DNA from 2 places in the Cryptosporangium sp. NPDC051539 genome. Region 2 is predicted to be linked to the other one. Evidence: riboswitches for the same ligand, from Rfam matches in the RefSeq annotation. Region 2 holds a riboswitch; the other holds the start of a gene.

Region 1 (9,476 bases), on a different contig from region 2:
CCGACGTTTCGACGAGCGCGTACTCGTCGACGGCAGGCAGGACCCGGCGGGCGTCGGCGAGCAGCCGGTGGACACCGCCCGCGGTGACCGTGCGATCGAAGCCGACCTCGTCCTGGGTCGCGCCGATCACGAGCTCACCGGTCGCCCGGGGCACCAGGTAGACGCCACGCCCGTCGACGAGTGCGCGGATCGTGCGGGTCAGCGTCGGGGTGGTGCGCGTGGCGGCGAGCCGCAGGATCTCGCCGCGAACCGGGCGGACCGCGCCGTCGAACGCGGGCAGGAGCCGAGGCGTCCAGGCCCCGGCGGCGGTCACGGTGACGCGGTCGGGGTCGCGCGCGTCGGTCGCGGCCCCGGGTGCGGCGCCGCCGCCGGCCTCGGCGGGCGGGGCCGTGCGGGCGGCCGGGGTGGTCCGGAAGGTGACGCCGGCGGCGTCGGTGGCGGCGCGGAGCGCGCGCAGGAGCGCGCGGTTGTCGACGCTGTGGTCGCCGGGGACGTCCAGGGCTCCGCGGACGCCAGGGGCCAGTGCGGGCTCGGCCCGGCGCGCCTCCGTGCCGGTCAGCCGCTCGACGTCGACGCCCAGGCCGGCCAGGCGGGCGGCCAGGTCGTCGAGCGCGTCGAGGTCGCCGGCGGTGTACCCCACGACGAGCGTGCCGGTCGTCCGGTAGCCGGGGTCGACGCCGGTCGCGGCGAGTGCCTCGGCGAACTCGGGCCACGCTTCGACGGCCAGCCGTCCCGCCGCGAGGAGCGCCGGTTCGGTCGGGTGAGCCTCGGCGATCGGCGCGAGCATCCCGGCGGCGACCGGACTCGCGCCCTGCGAAGGGTCGGGGTCGATCACCGTGACCGCGGCCCCGGCCCGGGCCAGCGCCCACGCACTGGACAGCCCGATGACCCCCGCCCCGACGACGGTGACCCGAGGCCCATCCCCGCGGGCCGGACCTCCCGTCACGGGCCCGCCTCGACCCGCGCGCCCGCCCCCGCCGCGCCGGATGCCGCCCCGCCACCAGAGGCCGCCGAACCACCACCGGAGACCGCCCCGCCACCGGAGACCGCCGCACCACTCAGGAACGCCGGGCCGCCGGGGGCTGCCGGGTCGGAGGGGGGCGTCGACTCGTGGGCCGGGGGGTGGCCTACCGGGCCGTGGCCGGCTCCGACCGAGTAGCCGGCCGCGACGGCTCGGGTCACGTAGCGCTTGGCGGTCTCGACCGCGACGGTGAGGGAATCACCCAGCGCCAGGCGGGCGGTGATCGCGGCCGCGAGCGTGTCGCCGCTGCCGTGGGTGTTGCCGGTCTCGATCCGGGCGGCGTCCAGCCAGAGCTCGGTGGACCCGTCGGTCAGCAGGTCACGGCTACGCGGCCCGGTGCCGTGCCCGCCCTTCACCAGCGCGTATCGCGGCCCGAGCGCCAGCAACGCCCGGGCTGCGGCCGGCTGGTCGCGCGTTCCCACCAGCAGCTCGGTCTCGTCGAGGTTCGGCGTGACGACCGTCGCCAGCGCGAACATGTCCCGCAGGGCGGCGAGCGCGTCCGGGCGCAGCAGCGCGTGGCCGTGCATCGACGCGCACACCGGATCGAGCACCAGCGGGATCGTCCCGTCACGCCCGATGCCGTGCCGGCGGAACGCGGCTCCGATCGCGAGGATGATCGGCGCGGACGCCAGCATCCCGGTCTTGACCGCGGTCGGGCGAAGGTCCTCGACGACCACCCGGATCTGCTCGGCGACGATCGCCGGCGGGATCTCGTGGACGCCGCTCACTCCGACGGTGTTCTGCACGGTCACCGCCGTGACCGCGGTGGTGCCGTGCACCCCGAACGCGGCGAACGTGTGCAGGTCGGCCTGCATCCCGGCCCCGCCCCCGGAGTCCGACCCCGCGACCGTCATCGCCACCGCCGGCCGGCTCACCCCTCACCCCGCGGCCCGACCGACCCCTCGGCCCGCGGCTCGGGCGAATCGCCTGTCCGCGGCTCGAGAGGGAGGTAGATCCGGCTGCCCGCGGCCCGGAACTCCGCCGACATCGCGGCCATTCCCGCCTCGGCGTACGCCACCTCCGCGCTGGTGGCGCCCGGCACGGCGTCCGGCTGAGCGCCTGGCACGGCATCCGGCTGGGCGCCCGGCACGGCGTCCGTTCGGGGCGCGAGCGCTCCGGCGGCGCGCCGGATCTCGTCCGCATAGGTCGTTCGCAGGTCGTGGGAGATGCGCATCGAGCAGAACTTCGGACCGCACATCGAACAGAAATGCGCGGTCTTGGCCGGCGCGGCCGGCAGCGTTTCGTCGTGGAACGACTGCGCGGTCTCGGGGTCGAGCGCCAGCGCGAACTGATCGGCCCAGCGGAACTCGAAGCGCGCGTCGGAGAGCTGATCGTCGTGCGCCCGCGCACCGGGGTGGCCCTTGGCTACGTCGGCCGCGTGCGCCGCGATCTTGTACGCGATCACCCCGGCCTTGACGTCGTCCCGGTCCGGCAGCCCGAGATGCTCCTTCGGCGTGACGTAACAGAGCATCGCGGTGCCGTGCCAGGCGATCATCGCCGCGCCGATCGCCGACGTGATGTGGTCGTACCCCGGCGCGACGTCGGTCGCGAGCGGACCGAGCGTGTAGAACGGCGCCTCGTCGCACCACTCCTGCTGCAGCCGGACGTTCTCGGCGATCTTGTCCATCGGCACGTGCCCGGGGCCTTCGATCATCGTCTGCACGCCGTGCTGTTTCGCGACCTTCGTCAGCTCTCCCAGCGTGCGCAGTTCGGCGAGTTGAGCGTCGTCGTTGGCGTCGTGGACCGAACCCGGACGCAGGCCGTCGCCCAGCGAGAACGTCACGTCGTACGCACGGAGGATCTCGCAGAGCGCATCGAAGTGCGTGTACAGGAAGTTCTCCCGGTGGTGCGCCAGACACCACGCGGCGAGGATCGACCCGCCGCGGGAGACGATGCCGGTCTTGCGACCGACGGTCAGCGGGACGTACTCCATCCGGACGCCCGCGTGCACGGTCATGTAGTCGACGCCCTGCTCGCACTGCTCCACGACGACGTCCCGGTAGACGTCCCAGGTCAGCGCAGTGGGATCACCGTTGACCCGCTCCAGCGCCTGGTAGATCGGGACGGTGCCGATCGGGACCGGCGAGTTGCGGAGGATCCACTCGCGGGTCTCGTGGATCCGCGGTCCGGTCGACAGGTCCATCACGGTGTCAGCGCCCCAGCGCGTCGCCCAGACCATCTTCTCGACTTCTTCGGCCGGGGACGACGTGACCGCGGACGTGCCGATGTTGGCGTTCACCTTCACCAGGAACCGTTTACCGATGATCATCGGCTCGGACTCGGGGTGGTTCACGTTGGCGGGAATCACCGCGCGGCCGGCGGCGACCTCGTCGCGGACCAGTTCGGCCGGCAGGTGCTCGCGGGCGGCGACGTACGCCATCTCGGTGGTGATCTCCCCCGCGCGGGCGGCGAGGAGCTGGGTCGGGTGGTTGCGGGACCGGACCGGCGCGGGCAGGCCACGGACGAGATCGGGGACGTAGCCGAGCTCGGTGTACGGACCGGAGGTGTCGTAGCGCTCGACGACCTCACCGGTGGTCAGTTCGATTTCACGGACGGGTACGTGCAGGTCACCGCGGTAGGACTTGCGGCTGCCCGGCAGCGGACCCGTGGACAGAATGCGGCTCATCTGAGCGCTCCCTACGCCGGCATTACCCGGTCAGGTTCGAGCGGTCGGTGGCACCGTCCGGATCGGACAGCCACCCTCTCAGCCCGCTTTCGGCGCGAGCTCCCGCGTACAAGGACGCGGTCACCATAACCCTCGCCCGCGGCGAGCGGAACCTCGCCGAGGGTGACCGTAGAGTTCCCGGACGCCGACGACGGTCAGCGGGCGGGCGCCGACAACCGGGGCACCGCGAGGACCGCCAGCACCGCGGCGCAGGCGGCGGCGGTGAACGCGGGCGGGTAGCCGGCGTGGGTGACGACGGCGCCGAGGATCGGGGCGGTGAGCGCGGCGACGGCGTTCTGGCCGGTGTTGTGGATGCCCAGCGCGCGCCCGGCCCAGCCGGGTCCGGCGTACTCGGCCACCGCCGTGAACGACAGACCGTTCGTGGAGACCGACACCACCGCGGCCGCGACCAGCGCGACCACCGTGACGCCGGGAACGCCACCGGCACCCAGCGCCAGCACCGCGAGGACGCCGGCCGTGGCCCCGGCCAGGAGGCGCATCGGCCCGGTACGGCTACCGGCGCGGTCCGACCACCACCCGGCGAACAGCCGGGCCGCCGCTCCCCCGAAGGCCGCGACCGCGAGCAGGCGCCCGGCCGGTGCGGCGTCCCAGTGCTGGGTGTCGACGAGGAACACCAGGCCGAACGTGGCCACCGCGAACTGCGGGAACACCAGCAGCGCACCGGCGCCGTGCAGACGCCAAAGCACCGGGGCGCGGTAGGGGTTGCCGTTCGTCGTGGCCGCGGCCTCGGCCGACCGCGCCGGATCGCGGACCACGACCGCGATCAGCACCGCGGTGGCCAGGCAGAAGACGGCCAGGAACAGCAGCGCGGGGTTGCGCCCGGTGGAGCTCAGCACCGGAATCGTCACCGCGGCCACCGCGACGCCGAGCGGCTGGGCCATCTGCCGGATGCCCATCGCCAGGCCCCGCTCGGCCGGACCGAACCAGCCCAGGATCAGGCGTCCGCTGGCCGCGTTCACCGATCCGGCGGCGGCGCCCGCGACGACGAGCACGGCGCCGAGGACGACCGGCCCGCGCGCGGCCGACGCGGCGAGCAACCCGGCACCGGCGCCGGCCAGACCCAGCGCGATGACGCCCCGCTCGCCGTAGCGGTCGGCCAGCGCACCCCAGACGACCAGCGTCGCGAGCAGGCCGAACGTCGGACAGGCGACGAGGATCGCGGCCTGGGTCAGCGAGAGGCCGTCGGCGCGCAGACGCGGGAGGAGGTACGGCAGCCCGTAGAGGAACGCGCACCCGGCCGTCATCCCGGCCACGCCCGCCGCCAGCACCACCCAACGTCGTCCAGATTCCATATAACGAGACTATCTTCCCAATATATGGGAAGGCGCGAGGGGTTACGCTGGGAGCCGTGGAGATCGCGGAGCCGGTGACGCCGACCGCGCCGCGGCCGATCGGCCGGGCGGTGCTGACGCAGTGGTGGCGCGAGTTGGCGTTCCTGCACTGGCCGGTGGATCCGGCCGTGGTGGCGCCGCTGCTTCCGGCCGGCACCCGGCCCGACACGCTCGACGGCGTGACGTACGTCGGGTTGATCGGCTTCCGGATGGACCGGGTCGGGCTCGGGGCCGGCGTCCCGTACTTCGGGCGGTTCGCGGAGACGAACGTCCGCCTGTACTCGGTGGACGACGCCGGGCGCCGCGGGGTGGTGTTCCGTTCCTTGGACGCCGCGCGGCTACTGCCCGTGGTGGTCGGGCGGGTCGCGCTGGGGCTGAACTACGTGTGGTCGAAGATGTCGGTCGAGCGCTCCGGCGACGGCGCGTACACGTACCGGAGCCGTCGGCGCTGGCCCGACGCCGGACCGAGGGCCGCGTTCACGGTGGTACCGGGAGGTCCGGCGCCGAAGGACCCGCTCAACGACTTCCTCACCGCGCGCTGGGGGCTGCACACCAGCCGGCGCGGCACGACGATCTACCTGCCGAACGAACACCCCGCCTGGCCGCTACGCACGGCGACGCTCGAACACCTCGACGAGACCGTGCTCAGCGCCGCCGGCCTTGCCGTCGAGGGTCCGCCACCGTCAGTTCTCTTCAGCGACGGCGTCCCGGTGAAGTTCGGCCCTCCGGCCTAGTACGGCAACGACAGTAGGCCGCGGCCCGATGCCCCGGTCCAGCGGAAATGGTTATCGATGGAAAGTTGCTGGTGCTCTCGCGTGGGTGATGTTCCATCGATCTCGGCGTTCCCCGAATGATTCACCCATGACCAGCCACACAGCCCGGGCTTGGTGCGGGAATCAGACGGGTCGTCCCAGTCGACGAGACGGAGTCCAGATCATGGGACCCCGTGACACGACCTGGATGCCGGACCGGCCGGTCCCGTGCCGAATGCCGTTGCAGTACTAAGGCCGCCTTTCAAAGGTTCAGGTCGCCGTGGGCGTGGGCCAGGCGGCGACCGGCGGGCTGCTGGCCTTTGAGACGCGGCCTAAGCCCACAGCTGACCCTCGAGGGCGGCTTCGGCTTCGGCCAGGGTGCCGGCGTAGGCGCCGGTCGACAGGTACTTCCAGCCGCCGTCCGCGACGATGAACACGATGTCGGCGTGCTGGCCGGCCTTCTGCGCCTTGTGCGCGGTCGCCAGCGCCGCGTGCAGGATCGCCCCGGTCGAGATACCGGCGAAGATGCCCTCGACCTCGATCAGCTGCCGGGTGCGCAGCAGCGCGTCGCGCGGACCGACCGAGAACCGGGTCGTCAGCACGCTGGCGTCGTACAGCTCCGGCACGAAGCCCTCGTCGATGTTGCGGAGCCCGTAGACGAGCTCGCCGTAACGCGGCTCGGCCGCGATGATCTGGACGTCCGGCACCTTCTCGCGCAGGTACCGCCCGGTTCCCATCAAGGTGCCGGTCGTTCCCAGCCCCGCCACGAAGTGGGTGATGGACGGACAGTCGCGCAGGATCTCCGGACCGGTCGTCTCGTAGTGCGCGCGCGCGTTCGCCGGGTTGCCGTACTGGTAGAGCATCTTCCAGTCGGGGTGTTCCTCGGCCAGCTGCTTGGCCATCGCCACGGCCTGGTTCGACCCGCCCGCGGCCGGCGACGAGATGATCTCGGCCCCGTACATGCCGAGCAGCTGCCTGCGCTCGATCGAGGTGTTCTCGGGCATCACGCAGATCAGCCGGTAGCCCTTGAGCTTGGCCGCCATCGCCAGCGAGATGCCGGTGTTGCCGCTCGTCGGCTCGAGGATCGTGTCTCCCGGCCGGAGCAGACCCTCCTGCTCGGCCTGGTTGACCATGTACAGCGCCGGGCGGTCCTTGACCGAACCGGTCGGGTTACGGTCTTCGAGCTTCGCCCACAGGCGGACGTCATCGCTCGGCGAGAGCCGCGGCAGACCGACGAGTGGTGTTTCACCGAGCGCATCGAGCAGCGATTCGTACCTGGCCATGACTTCCCTCCCGAGAAGAAGCGGGGGCCCGAAGGCCCCCGCGACGACGTCAGCCCCCGGCCACCGCGGGCAGCACGGTCACCGAGTCGCCGTCCTTCAGGCCGGTGTCGAGCGCACCGGTGAACCGCACGTCCTCGTCGTTGACGTAGACGTTCACGAAGCGGTGCAGCGTGCCGGTGTCGGTCACCAGACGGCCGCGCAGGCCCGGGTACTTGCCGTCGAGGTCGGCGATGAGCGCCTGAAGCGTCGCGCCATCACCCTGGACGGTCTTCTCGCCACCGGTGTAGGTGCGCAGAATGGTCGGAATTCGAACTTCGATCGCCATTGAATCTCCTGGAAGTGACTGGATGACAGCCGGCGGGGGCCCGGCAGACACGACCCGTGAACGACGACACTCCGGGCGGTGATTCCCCGCGCGCCGGACCGCACACGTAGCGGCCGGCACGGGTAGGTCTCAGCGGCAGCGACAGTCGTAGACGACTTCGACCGGTGTGTGCGCGAACAGGTACGACTGCGTGGGCGTCATCCGATCTCCACCGGCTCCTCGGTCACCACACCGTCGACGATGCGGTAGGAGCGGAATTCGACGTCCACGTCATCCCGGGTAGAAACCAGGACGTAGTGCGCACCCGGCTCGTTGGCGTACGAGATGTCCGTGCGGGACGGGTACGCCTCGGTCGCGGTGTGCGAGTGATAGATGACGACGGGCTCTTCGTCCCGGTCGTCCAAATCCCGGTACAGCTTGAGCAGGTCGGTCGAGTCGAACTCGTAGAACGTCGGCGACCGCGCGGCGTTCAACATCGGGATGAACCGGGCAGGCCGGTCACTGCCGGCCGGGCCCGCCACCACGCCGCACGCCTCATCGGGGTGGTCACGACGGGCATGCGCCACGATGGCGTCGTACAGAGCCCGGTCCAGAGTCAACACGGCCACCAGCGTACCTAGCGCACCCATCCTCAGACAGGACGTGCATCACTCCGGGTTGATGGCATCCACCAGGCTGGCCTGGAGACCGGTGAGAAACTGGTAGAGCGAAAGCCCCAAAACCCGCGCACCGGTCGGATCGGCGCCCGCGGCGGCGTCCAACTCGGCCACCGGGTCGGTCTCGGCCTCGATCTCCAGCGCGGTTCCCAGCATCAGCCGGGCGTCGTTCAGCGCCAGCAACCAGGCTTCGGCCCGCTCCGGTTCGAGGCGGATCTCGCCGCCTTCGAACGGCAGGTCGTCGAGGATCACGCCCGCGTTGCCGATCTTCTGCTCCCGCAGCGACGATTCGGTCAGGCTGCGCAGCTCGGCCGCCGCGTCGGGGTCGTTGCGATATCCGTCCGGGAAGAGGCGGGCCAGCACCGGATCGGCACCGGCGTCGGTCCCGGGGTCGTCGTCCGGGGTCTGCTCCACCGCGTCGAAGTCGTCGAAGACGTCGCCCGGAACCGGACCGCTGAAGTCGAACGGATCGCGTCCGAGCGGCTCGGACCGGCCGAGCGACGACGGCCCGAGCTCCAGGCTCATGACGCCGCGCCGGTCTCCGGCCTGGATCAGGCCCGCGACCTGCGCGACGACGAGCCCGACCGCCTGCGCCTCCTCGGCGCTGAGCCGGAGCGTGAATGCGTTCTGCGAACGTATGAAGCCGTAGGTCATCTCAGTCCTGCTGCAGCGTGGCCCAGAGGCCGTGGGAGTGCAGGCGGGCGACGTCGTGTTCCATCCGCTCCCGCGTGCCGGACGACACCACCGCACGGCCCTTGTGGTGGACGTCGAGCATCAGCTGGGTGGCTCTGGGCTTGTCGTAGCCGAAGAGCTTCTGGAACACGTACGTCACGTACGACATCAAATTGACCGGGTCGTCCCAGACGACAGTGACCCACGGCTTCTGCTGCTCGGGCCTTTCTACGGTGCTCGGGGCCTCCGCCGGAGCGACCAGGGGAGCGGTCATGGAGTCCATCGTGCCATCGCCTGAGGTTCGCGCAACAACCACCGGCAACACGGTTCTCCACCCGAGGGTGGAGCAGGCACGATGAACCCCATTCCGACCCTGCTCGTAGGCTGACCGTATGGGGACAGCACTGCTGACCGATCACTACGAGCTCACGATGCTGGCCTCCGCGCTGCGCGACGGTTCGGCCCACCGCGAGTGCGTGTTCGAGGTCTTCGCCCGGCGGTTGCCGAAGGAGCGGCGCTACGGCGTCGTCGCGGGCACCGGCCGGCTGCTCGACGCTCTGGCCGACTTCCGGTTCCACGAGCAGGATCTCGAATTCCTGCGCAGCGCGGGCGCGGTCGACGACGAGACCGCGACCTGGCTCGAGAGCTACCGCTTCAGCGGTGACATCGACGGCTACGCCGAGGGAGAGCTGTACTTCCCCGGTTCGCCGATCCTCACCGTGCGCGGCACGTTCGCCGAGGCCGTTCTCC
Region 2 (9,476 bases):
GCCTCCAGCGGCGGCGCCCCCGCGACCGTGAGCAGCACTTCTACTCTTTCTCCGGCAAATGTGGCCACATCGACCGTCGCCTCGATGTCCCCGCCCGGCCGGACGCCCGCCGGCCGGATCAGCACCGCACGCTCCCCGTCCGGAGCGTCCACCGCGACCGGTCCCCACGGGGTCGCGGCGTAGCCGTCAGTGATCACCGCCCGGGGGGCGACGTTCGTGAACCCGAGGAACCGGGCGACGAATTCCGACGCCGGTCGCTCCCACACCTCGCGCGGCGTCCCGACCTGCGCGATGCGCCCGTCCGCCATCACCACGACCCGGTCCGCGAGCGCGAACGCCTCCCGCTGGTCGTGGGTCACCGCGAGCACGGTCGTCCCGAGCCGGACGAACAACCGGCGCAGCTCGACGACCAGCCGCTCGCGCAGCGCCCGGTCGAGCTGGCCGAGCGGCTCGTCGAGCATCAGCAGGCGAGGGGACGGCGCCAGCGCGCGGGCCAGCGCGACCCGCTGCTGCTCACCGCCGGAGAGCGTGTCCACCCGCCGCGACCCCGCGTCGGGGAGGCCGACGAGCTCCAGCAGAGAGCCGACGTCGGCGGAACCATTGCCGAAGCGGATGTTCCCGGCCACGTCCCGGTGCGGGAACAGCGCGCCGTCCTGGAACATCAGCCCGAGCCCGCGTCGGTGCGGCGGCACCCCGGTGACGTCCACGCCGTCGAGGACGACCCGGCCCGAGGACGGCGCCTGCAGACCGGCCACCACGCGGAGCAGAGTGCTCTTCCCGCTGCCGCTGGGGCCGAGGACGGCGACCACCTCCGAATCGGCGACCGCCAGGTCGACGTCCGCCAAAGCGTCGGCCGTACCGAAACGGACCGACACGCCCGCGACCGACAGGCTCACAGCTCTCCTCCCGCGTTCGCCGGCCTCAGCCGGTCAAGAACGACCAGCGTGACCGAGCACAGCACCATCAGGATCGTGGCCAGGGCCATGGCCTGGCCGCTGTTGACCTCGCCGGGGCGGCCCAACAGGGTCGCGATCGCGACCGGGATCGTCGGGCTGTCCGCGCGGGCGATGAAGACGGTCGCTCCGAACTCGCCGAGCGAGATCGCGAACGCGAAGCCGGTCGCGGCGGCCAGCGCGCGCCAGACCAGCGGCAGGTCGACGCGCCACCAGACCCGCAGCGGCGAGGCCCCGAGAACGGCGGCCGCCTCCCGCAGACGGTCGTCGATCGCCCGCAACACCGGCAACACGGCCCGGACGACGAACGGCACCGCCACCAGCGCCTGCGCACAGGGCACGAGCAGCGCCGAGTCGCGCAGGTCGAGCGGTGGTTCGTCCAGGGCGATCAGGAAGCCGAAGCCGACCGTCACGGCCGACGTCCCCAACGGAAGCATGAGCAGCAAGCCGAACGCGCCGCCGAGCCGGCCCGGGCGGGTCAGTACGACGGCGGCGCAGACGCCGATCACGACGGCGAGCGCGGTCGCGACGAGCGCGTACTGCAGCGACGTCCAGACGGTCTGCCAGGCGGGGACCGGCAGGGCGCTGGAGGCGTCCGACCGGGCCAACGCCCTCCAGTAGGTGAGCGCGTAGCCGTGGGACGTGGCGAACGAGCGCTCGACCAGCACGGCGAGCGGTGCCAGCAGCAGCCCGACGAGCACGACCAGGTTCAGAACGACGAAGGCCCACTCGAACCGCCCCCGCGGACGCCGGGGCCGCGGTTCGGCCAGGCGGGCGGCCCGGGCCCGGCCGGTGAGCAGGCCGTCGAGCGCGAGCAGCACGGCGACGACGGCGAACTGCACGAGCGAGAGCACGGCGGCGCCGGAGAGGTCGAGCTGGTAGACCGTGCGGCGGTAGATCTCGACCTCGAGCGTCGCGTACCCGGGGCCGCCGAGGATCTGCACGATGCCGAACGAGGTGAACGTGAACAGGAACACGACGGTCGAGGCGGCCGCGATCGCGGGCCGGAGAGCCGGCCACGTCACCCGGGCGAAGGCACCCCATCGAGAGGCCCCGAGCACCCGGGCCGCTTCCTCCTGACGCCGGTCGAGTTGCCCCCAGACGCTGCCGACGATCCGCACGACGACCGCGTAGTTGAAGAACACGTGCGCGGCGAGAATCGCCCAGACCGTGCGATCCAGTTCGATCCCCAGCAGGCCGTCCGGTCCGATCAGCGCCAGGAACGCTGCCCCGACCACCACGGTCGGCAGCACGAACGGCACCGTGACCAGCGCTTTGATCAGCGCACGGCCGGGCAGGTCGAACCGGGCCAGCACGGCCGCACCCGGCAGTGCCACCAGCACGGTGAGCACGGTGGACGCGACGGCCTGCCAGATCGTGAACCAGAGCACGTGCCGGACTCCCGGATCGCCGAGCAGGCCCAGCCCGCGGCCTTCTCCGAGCCCGAGCCCGACCAGCGAGGCGACCGGGTACGCGAAGAAGACCGCGAGGAAGGCCAGCGGGACGACCGCTAGCGCAAGACGGCGTTTGTCCACGCGTCGATCCAGGCATCCCGGTTCTTCGTGATGTCAGCGGCCGGCAGCGTCAGCGGCTTCTCCGGCGTGGCCGCGTACTTCGTGAACTCGGCCGGTAGCGGAGTTCCGGTCACCGACGGGTACACGAACATCTGCAGCGGCATGTCCTTCTGGAACTCGGCCGAGAGCAGGAAATCCAGCAGCTTCTTGCCCCCGGACGGGTTCTTCGCGCCGTCCAGCAGACCGGCGTACTCGATCTGCCGGAAGCAGGTGTTGGTCGCGACGCCGGACGGAGCGTGGGCCGGCTTCTTCTCCGCGTACACGACCTCGGCCGGCGGGCTGGAGGCGTACGACACGACCAGCGGCCGGTTGCCCTTGCCCTGCGACCCGACCGTGAATCGCTGCTGGTAGGCCTCTTCCCAGCCGTCGACGACCAGTGCGCCGTTGGCCTTCAGCCTGGTCCAGTAGTCCTTCCAGCCGGTGTCGCCGTAGGTGGCGACGCTCCCGAGCAGGAACGCCAGGCCCGGCGACGAGGTGGCCGGGTTCTCGACGACGAGCTGGTCCTTGTACACGGGCTTCAGCAGGTCGGCGTAGCTCGCCGGGGGCTGGAGGCCCTTCTTGGCGTAGTACGCCTTGTCGTAGTTGACGCAGACGTCGCCGTAGTCGACCGGGGCGACCTTGCCGTCGGTGTCGGCCTTCAGGGCCGCGGGCACGTTCTGGAGATTCCGCGGCTCGTACGCGGTGAAGATCCCGGCGTCCACCGCCCTCGACAGGAACGTGTTGTCGACCCCGAACAGCACGTCACCCTGCGGGTTGCCTTTGCTGAGCACGGCCTTGTTGACCAGCGCACCGGCGTCGCCGCTGCGCAGGATCTTGACCGTGAGGCCGCTCTTCTTCTGGAAGTCGGCGAGGACCTCCTTGCTGACCACGAACGACTCGTGGGTCACCAGCGTGACCGTGGTCGGGTCGGCCTTGGTGTCGTTCGAGCAGGCGGCGACCGCCAGCACCAGGACTGCCGTCGCCAGTAAACGTGGGGCACGCATCCGGTTTCCTCCGGACTCGGGCACCGGGATGAGCCGTGGGGGCATTGAAGCCGCCGGCGGGACGCCGGTTCTCCCTCCGCTGGCATTACCCAGAGCAGGTTCGACGGGTCGGCGACGCGTCGGTCGCCCTCTCAGCCCGGCTTCGCCCGAGCTCCCCGACGGACGGCTGACCGTCCGCGTTCTCGATACTAACGGTGGTTGAGGTGGTCCCAGAACGGTCACTACCTCGGGCATGGACGGTCCGCGGGTTGCCGATGCGCTGGAGGCACTCCGGGCGTCCGTCGCCGGGATCCGGTTCGGTCTGTCGGTGGCCGACGTGGACGCGGCCCGCCGTTCGCAGGCCGAGCTCGTCGGCCAGGTGGACGACTACCTTCTGCCGCGCCTTCGTCAGCTGGACGCTCCGATGCTGGTCGCCGTGGGTGGCTCGACCGGCGCGGGCAAGTCGACGCTGGTGAACACGCTGGTCGGGGCAGAGGTGAGCAAGGCCGGCTGGCTGCGGCCGACGACCCGATCGCCGGTGCTGGTGTGCAATCCCGCGGACGTCGGCTGGTTCGACACCCCGCGGATCCTGCCGGGATTGTCGAGAACGACCGGTTCGGCCGGCGAGGGCTCCCTGCAGCTCGTGCCGCATCCGGCGGTTCCGCCCGGGCTCGCGCTGCTCGATCCGCCCGACATCGACTCGGTGGTGGCGGAGAACCGCGACCTGGCCGCGCAACTGCTGGCCGCCGCCGACCTGTGGATCTTCGTCACGACCGCGGCCCGGTACGCGGACGCGGTGCCGTGGGATCTGTTGCACACCGCGGCTCAGCGCAGCACCGCGCTGGCGGTCGTGCTCAACCGCGTGCCGCCGGAGGGCGTCGACGAGATCGGTGGCCACCTGGCGACGATGCTCGCCGACGAGCACCTCGGTGACGCGGCCCTGTTCCCGATCCCGGAGGTCGAGCTCTCCTCGGAGCGCATACCGGCGGCGGCGATCGCTCCGCTGCGGTCCTGGCTCGACGCGCTGGCGGCGGACGCCGAGGCTCGGGACGCGGTGATCCGCTCGACGCTGACCGGCGCGCTGAACAGCGTCCACAAGCGCGTTTCGGATCTGGCGGGGCAGCTCGACGACCAGGTCGCAACGGCGGCTGAGCTGCGGGAACAGGCAACCGAGCGGTACCGGACCGCGCTGCGGACGGTGGACGAGGGTGTCCGCAGCGGGACCGTGCTGCGCGGCGAGGTGCTCGCGCGGTGGCAGGAGTTCGTCGGAACCGGACAGTTCACCCGGAACCTCGAGGCCCGGATCGGTGCTCTCCGCGATCGGCTGACCGCGTTCTTCACCGGCCGCACGCCGACCGCCGACGCGGTGGGGCACGCGGTCGAGAGCAACTTGCACGCGCTGATCCGGGCGGCCGCGGACGAGGCGGCGGAACAGACCGCGTCGTTGTGGCGGGGTCATCCGGCCGGGCGCGCCCTGGTGGTCCGGGATCGTTCTTCGGACGATTTCGGCGATCGGCTGGAGGCCGAGATCCGCGACTGGCAGGGGCGCGTGCTCGAACTCGTCCGGGAGGAAGGCGGGCACCGCCGCAGCGTCGCCCGGCTGACGTCGTTCGGCGTGAACGGCGCCGGACTGGTGCTGATGCTCGCGGTGTTCGCGCAGACCGGCGGGCTGTCCGGGCTGGAGGTCGTGGTGGCCGGCGGCACGTCGGCGGTGAGCCAGAAAGTGCTCGAGGCGATCTTCGGTGACACCGCGGTCCGGACGCTGGCCGCGCGGGCGCGCGACGACCTGATCGACAGCGTCGAAGTGCTGCTGGAGTCGGAGCGCGACCGGTTCGTCGCGGCGGTGGACGCGGTGGCCCCGGCCGCGGAGCAGGCGGCGACGGTCCGGGACGCGCTGGCTTCGTTCGAGGCCGCGCTGCGGACCTACCTGCGGCAGCCGGGGCTGGTTTCATGACGTTGCTGGCCCGCTCGACCGACGAGCCCGCGCTGGCGCGGCGGCTCGAGGCGCTCGACCGGATCGTGTCGCTGGGAGCCGATCGGCTCGACCCGGTGCTGCTGGATTCGGCGCGGGACCTCTCCGGGAAGGCCGCGCAGCGGCTGCGGCTGGGCGCGGAGCACACGGTCGTGGCGCTGGCCGGCACGACCGGGAGCGGGAAGTCGTCGCTGTTCAACGCGCTGGTCGGCGTCGAGCTCGCGGCCACCGGGCTGCGGCGGCCGATGACGTCGTCGGCCCAGGCTGCGGTGTGGAATCCGGACGGCGCCGGGCCGCTGCTCGACTGGCTCGACGTGCGCCGCCGCCATCATCTGGGTGACGAAGGGGCGGACGCGCTGTCCGGTCTGGTGCTGCTCGACCTGCCGGACGTCGATTCGGTGCGGGTCAACCACCGGCTGGAGGTCGATCGGCTGGTCGAGCTCGTCGACCTGATCGTCTGGGTGGTGGATCCGCAGAAGTATGCGGACGCCTCGCTGCACGATCGATACCTCAAACCGTTGCGGACGCATGCCGAGCTGACGGTCGTCGCGTTCAACCAGATCGATCGGGTGCCGGCGGGCTCGGTTCGGGCCGAGACGGTCGGAGACCTGCGGCGGCTGCTGGAGGACGAGGGGCTGGGGCGCGTGCCGGTGGTGCCGGTGTCTGCCCGGACCGGCGAAGGGGTGCCGGAGTTGCGGGCGAAGTTCGCGGCGGCGGTGGCCGAGCACGAAGCGTCGGTGCGTCGCCTGAGCGCGGACCTGCGCGCGTTGGCCGACCGCCTGGCGCCCGCCTGCGGTACGGGACCGCCCGGCGGCCGGTCGTCGGGCGGTCGGTCGTCAGGCGGCGGGGCGTCCGGCGGCGGGCTCTCGGGCGGCCGATCGGGGGTGCCGGAGGTGGAGCGGGCCGATCGGGCCGCGGTCGTGGCGGCGCTGACCGAGGCGTCGGGAGCGGACGCGGTAGCGGCGGCGGTCGCCCGCACTCATCGGAGCCGGACCAGGGCGGCGACCGGATGGCCGGTGACCCGGTGGGTCGCGAAGGTGCGCCCGAGCGCGGCGACGAGGCTCGGGCTGCCCGGAGCGCGGTTGGGCGCAGGCGCCGACCAACCGAGCGAACTCGTCCGTACCGCCCTGCCGGGTCCCTCGGCCGTGCAACGAGCCCGAGTCGACACCGCACTCCGCAACCTCGTCGACCGCTCGACATCCGGGCTGCCGGATCCGTGGCCGGCGATCGTGAGCCGGGCCGCGACCGGCCGGCGCAGCGAGCTCCCTGACCTGCTCGACCGGGCCGTGGCCGGCACCGACCTCGGCCTTTCCCGGCGTCCGCACTGGTGGGCGGTCGCCCGTCTCCTGCAGAACGTGCTGGCGTTGGTGGCGCTGGCAGGGGCGCTGTGGTTGCTCGGACTGTTCGTCCTGGAATGGTTCCGGTTGCCGGAGCCACCACTGCCCGATGTGGACGCGGGGTCGTGGCGCATTCCGGTGCCCACCGGAATGCTGCTGGGCGGCGTCGCGGTGGGGTGGATCCTGGGGTTCGTGGGTGCGCGCTTGGGGGCGCTCGGAGCGCGCCGCAGGGCGACGGCCGCGAGGCGCCGGATCCGGAGCCGGGTGGAACAGGTGGCGACGGAGGTCGTGCTCGAACCGGTGAGCACCGAGCTCACCGCGAGGGCCGAGCTCTGCGAAGCGATTGCCCGACTCCGAGGCAAAAAACGCCCCGCGTCGTGACCGGATCACGCGGACCGACGTTCGACCGACTCCTCGCCGACGCCGTACCGCTAGAGCGGAACAGAATCCGTCGGTGTCACGAGATCGACCAGCGCCGGCTCGTACAGGTCAGCCGTACGCAGTATCTCCGGATCACCCTGCCCGATTCGACGTCCGAGCTTCACGGTATCGAGCAGTTCGAGGCCGATCCGCCTCTTCTCCTCCTGCCCTACCAGCTTCGCCTGGACCAGCCATTGACATCCCTCCCGCACGAGCATCACGAAGGTGTGCGGTGAGTTGATTCCGTTCTTCCGGAATACTTCCTGCAGCTCACGGTAGGCCTCGATCGCCTCGTCGAACCGCCTCTGGTCAGAGGGAGTCATCCTCGACCTCCTCAGACACACGGCGCCGCGCGTTGTCGCGACATATGGGTCGGATTCGCCTCCGGGGCAACCTCTCGCCGACTCGAGATAGCTGGCCGCGAGCTCGATGTCTCCCCCGTCCTCCTCGACTTCGTACCGACTGCATTGCAGCCAGTAGTGGAAATCGTTGTGAAGAAGGGGATGCACGGACTGGTAGATCTCCCGGACGAGTGGCGTGGGCAAACCGAGCCGTTTGATCTCTGCATGATTTATCAGCTTGATCATGATTCGGCGATAAGTGTGGTTCGAATCCGAGATGTTGTTCGCCAACGACGCGTAATACCAAAGCATCCGCTTGATCAGCTCGGCGAGTCCGGGCGGAGACTTCTTGAGCAGTTCGACGACCCGACCGGCGATTGCCCGGTGCCGACTACGGAGCTGCTGGTCGCCGATCTCCACGAGCATTCGCTGCTTCACCAGCCGCTTCACGACCGAGTAATCCTTGGGATTCGCCCGATTCGAAGAGAGGATCCCGAGTAGCTCCGAGTAACTGATGGCAGTGGTTTTGTAGACGATTTCTTCGAACAGGCAAACGATCGAGTAGATCATCGAAGAGTGGTCATCGAGTTGGACGTACTCGCTCCGAATCTTCTCCTCGAAGCGCATGCCGGACACCACTTCGACCATTCCCGCCAGAAGATCGCGATCGGATAGCTTTCTGAACTCCGCTACGCGTTCTGGTGGAAGGTGCCGCCGCAGCTTTCCCAGTAGCCTGTTGCGCTCCAGAGCGCCGAGGAGGCTTTCTATGTCGTGGTCGGACAGCGGCTCGTCCTGATTGATTCGGGTCGCCCCGCTCACCGCGTCCACGACATCGGCCCGCACGCTACGGACCGTTCCGACGACAATGGTCCGGCCAGACCGATTCAGCTGGCGGAGAATCACTGGCGCACGTGCGCCGAACATTTCGACGTCGTCTATCATGACGGCGTCGAGATCCATCTCCTCGGCGAGCCTGATGATCTCTTTGCTCTTTTGGCTGGCGTCGCGGTCCACCCAGCCGACGGACTTTCCTTGAGTGTTCATTTCGGCGGCCAAGCGCATCAGCGTCGTGCTTTTCCCGGATCCAGCCCGACCGGCCACGATAACGACCGGCGCTTTGCCGGGCGCTTCGACGTGCTGTTGAATTCGCACGACCGACGACAGGCGGACTGCTACGTCGTCCCGAACGTCACCCCAGGTCGGCTCGTAGCCCCGAAGAAGATCACTCGTTCCGGCCTCTGCCTGGTCTATCAAATGCTTGACCAACTGAAGACCTGTACCTTGGATCAGCCGGGTACGCCGCCGCGCGATGTTCTTCAAGCCTTGAGAGACGCTTTCCTGGTTGGACTTCAGGAATGATTTCGAAAATTCCGAGATATTTTCCTGAAGGTGCTGTACCGGGAATCCGTTCAGCCGCCAAACCTCGGCCTCTCGACCGCCGGCCGCCACCAGATACTGCGGGTAGTCGAGCGTACTTCCGGTGTTGGGATCGTTCACCAATCTCAAGCAGGTCCACAATGTCTCACTAGCCAGATCGGTCGCTACGATGAGAATCGGGCGCAGCAGCACATCCGTACTCAGCTGATTGAACCACGACGTTCGTGCGTCGTTCGCCAGTTCACTGGGAGGCACGAAGTCGACCGATCCGGCAGAGCCCGGAAAACCGTTCATCGCGATGACTTCGAGGCGATCGGCTTCGGGCGTGCGGAATGAATCACGCGCGTCGGTCACCGAAACCGTGTCTTCCAGACCGACTTCCTGCCGGAGAGCATTGAAAAAGATGTTCGTACCAGTGAAGTCGTAAATTCTCGCCCACGGTCCCTTGAGCATCAGGTGGGCGATGTGATTTCTCGAGTCCGCTGCCTCGGTCAGCGGTTCGAGAAGATCTGCTCGACGACTGGTGAAGTGCCTCTTCGC

The links. A riboswitch is a leader RNA that binds a small molecule or an ion and turns the genes downstream of it on or off. The one in region 2 is predicted to bind thiamine pyrophosphate.
Region 1: another riboswitch for thiamine pyrophosphate. It lies ahead of thiC (phosphomethylpyrimidine synthase ThiC); the one in region 2 lies ahead of ACIBZJ_RS18600 (thiamine ABC transporter substrate binding subunit).

Annotation. Positions count from the first base shown of each region.
Region 1 is NZ_JBITDV010000004.1:391,405-400,880, forward strand. It holds gene thiO (glycine oxidase ThiO) at 1-946, opposite strand, end outside; gene thiD (bifunctional hydroxymethylpyrimidine kinase/phosphomethylpyrimidine kinase) at 943-1,896, opposite strand; gene thiC (phosphomethylpyrimidine synthase ThiC) at 1,893-3,647, opposite strand; TPP riboswitch at 3,639-3,763, opposite strand; gene ACIBZJ_RS15470 (MFS transporter) at 3,842-4,999, opposite strand; gene ACIBZJ_RS15475 (YqjF family protein) at 5,056-5,772, shown strand; gene ACIBZJ_RS15480 (PLP-dependent cysteine synthase family protein) at 6,123-7,073, opposite strand; gene ACIBZJ_RS15485 (MoaD family protein) at 7,123-7,398, opposite strand; gene ACIBZJ_RS15490 (Mov34/MPN/PAD-1 family protein) at 7,596-8,000, opposite strand; gene ACIBZJ_RS15495 (DUF2017 family protein) at 8,046-8,708, opposite strand; gene clpS (ATP-dependent Clp protease adapter ClpS) at 8,710-9,000, opposite strand; gene ACIBZJ_RS15505 (nicotinate phosphoribosyltransferase) at 9,119-9,476, shown strand, end outside.
Region 2 is NZ_JBITDV010000005.1:465,605-475,080, forward strand. It holds gene ACIBZJ_RS18590 (ABC transporter ATP-binding protein) at 1-896, opposite strand, end outside; gene ACIBZJ_RS18595 (ABC transporter permease) at 893-2,488, opposite strand; gene ACIBZJ_RS18600 (thiamine ABC transporter substrate binding subunit) at 2,464-3,510, opposite strand; TPP riboswitch at 3,582-3,668, opposite strand; gene ACIBZJ_RS18605 (GTPase) at 3,743-5,443, shown strand; gene ACIBZJ_RS18610 (GTPase) at 5,440-7,179, shown strand; gene ACIBZJ_RS18615 (hypothetical protein) at 7,230-9,476, opposite strand, start outside.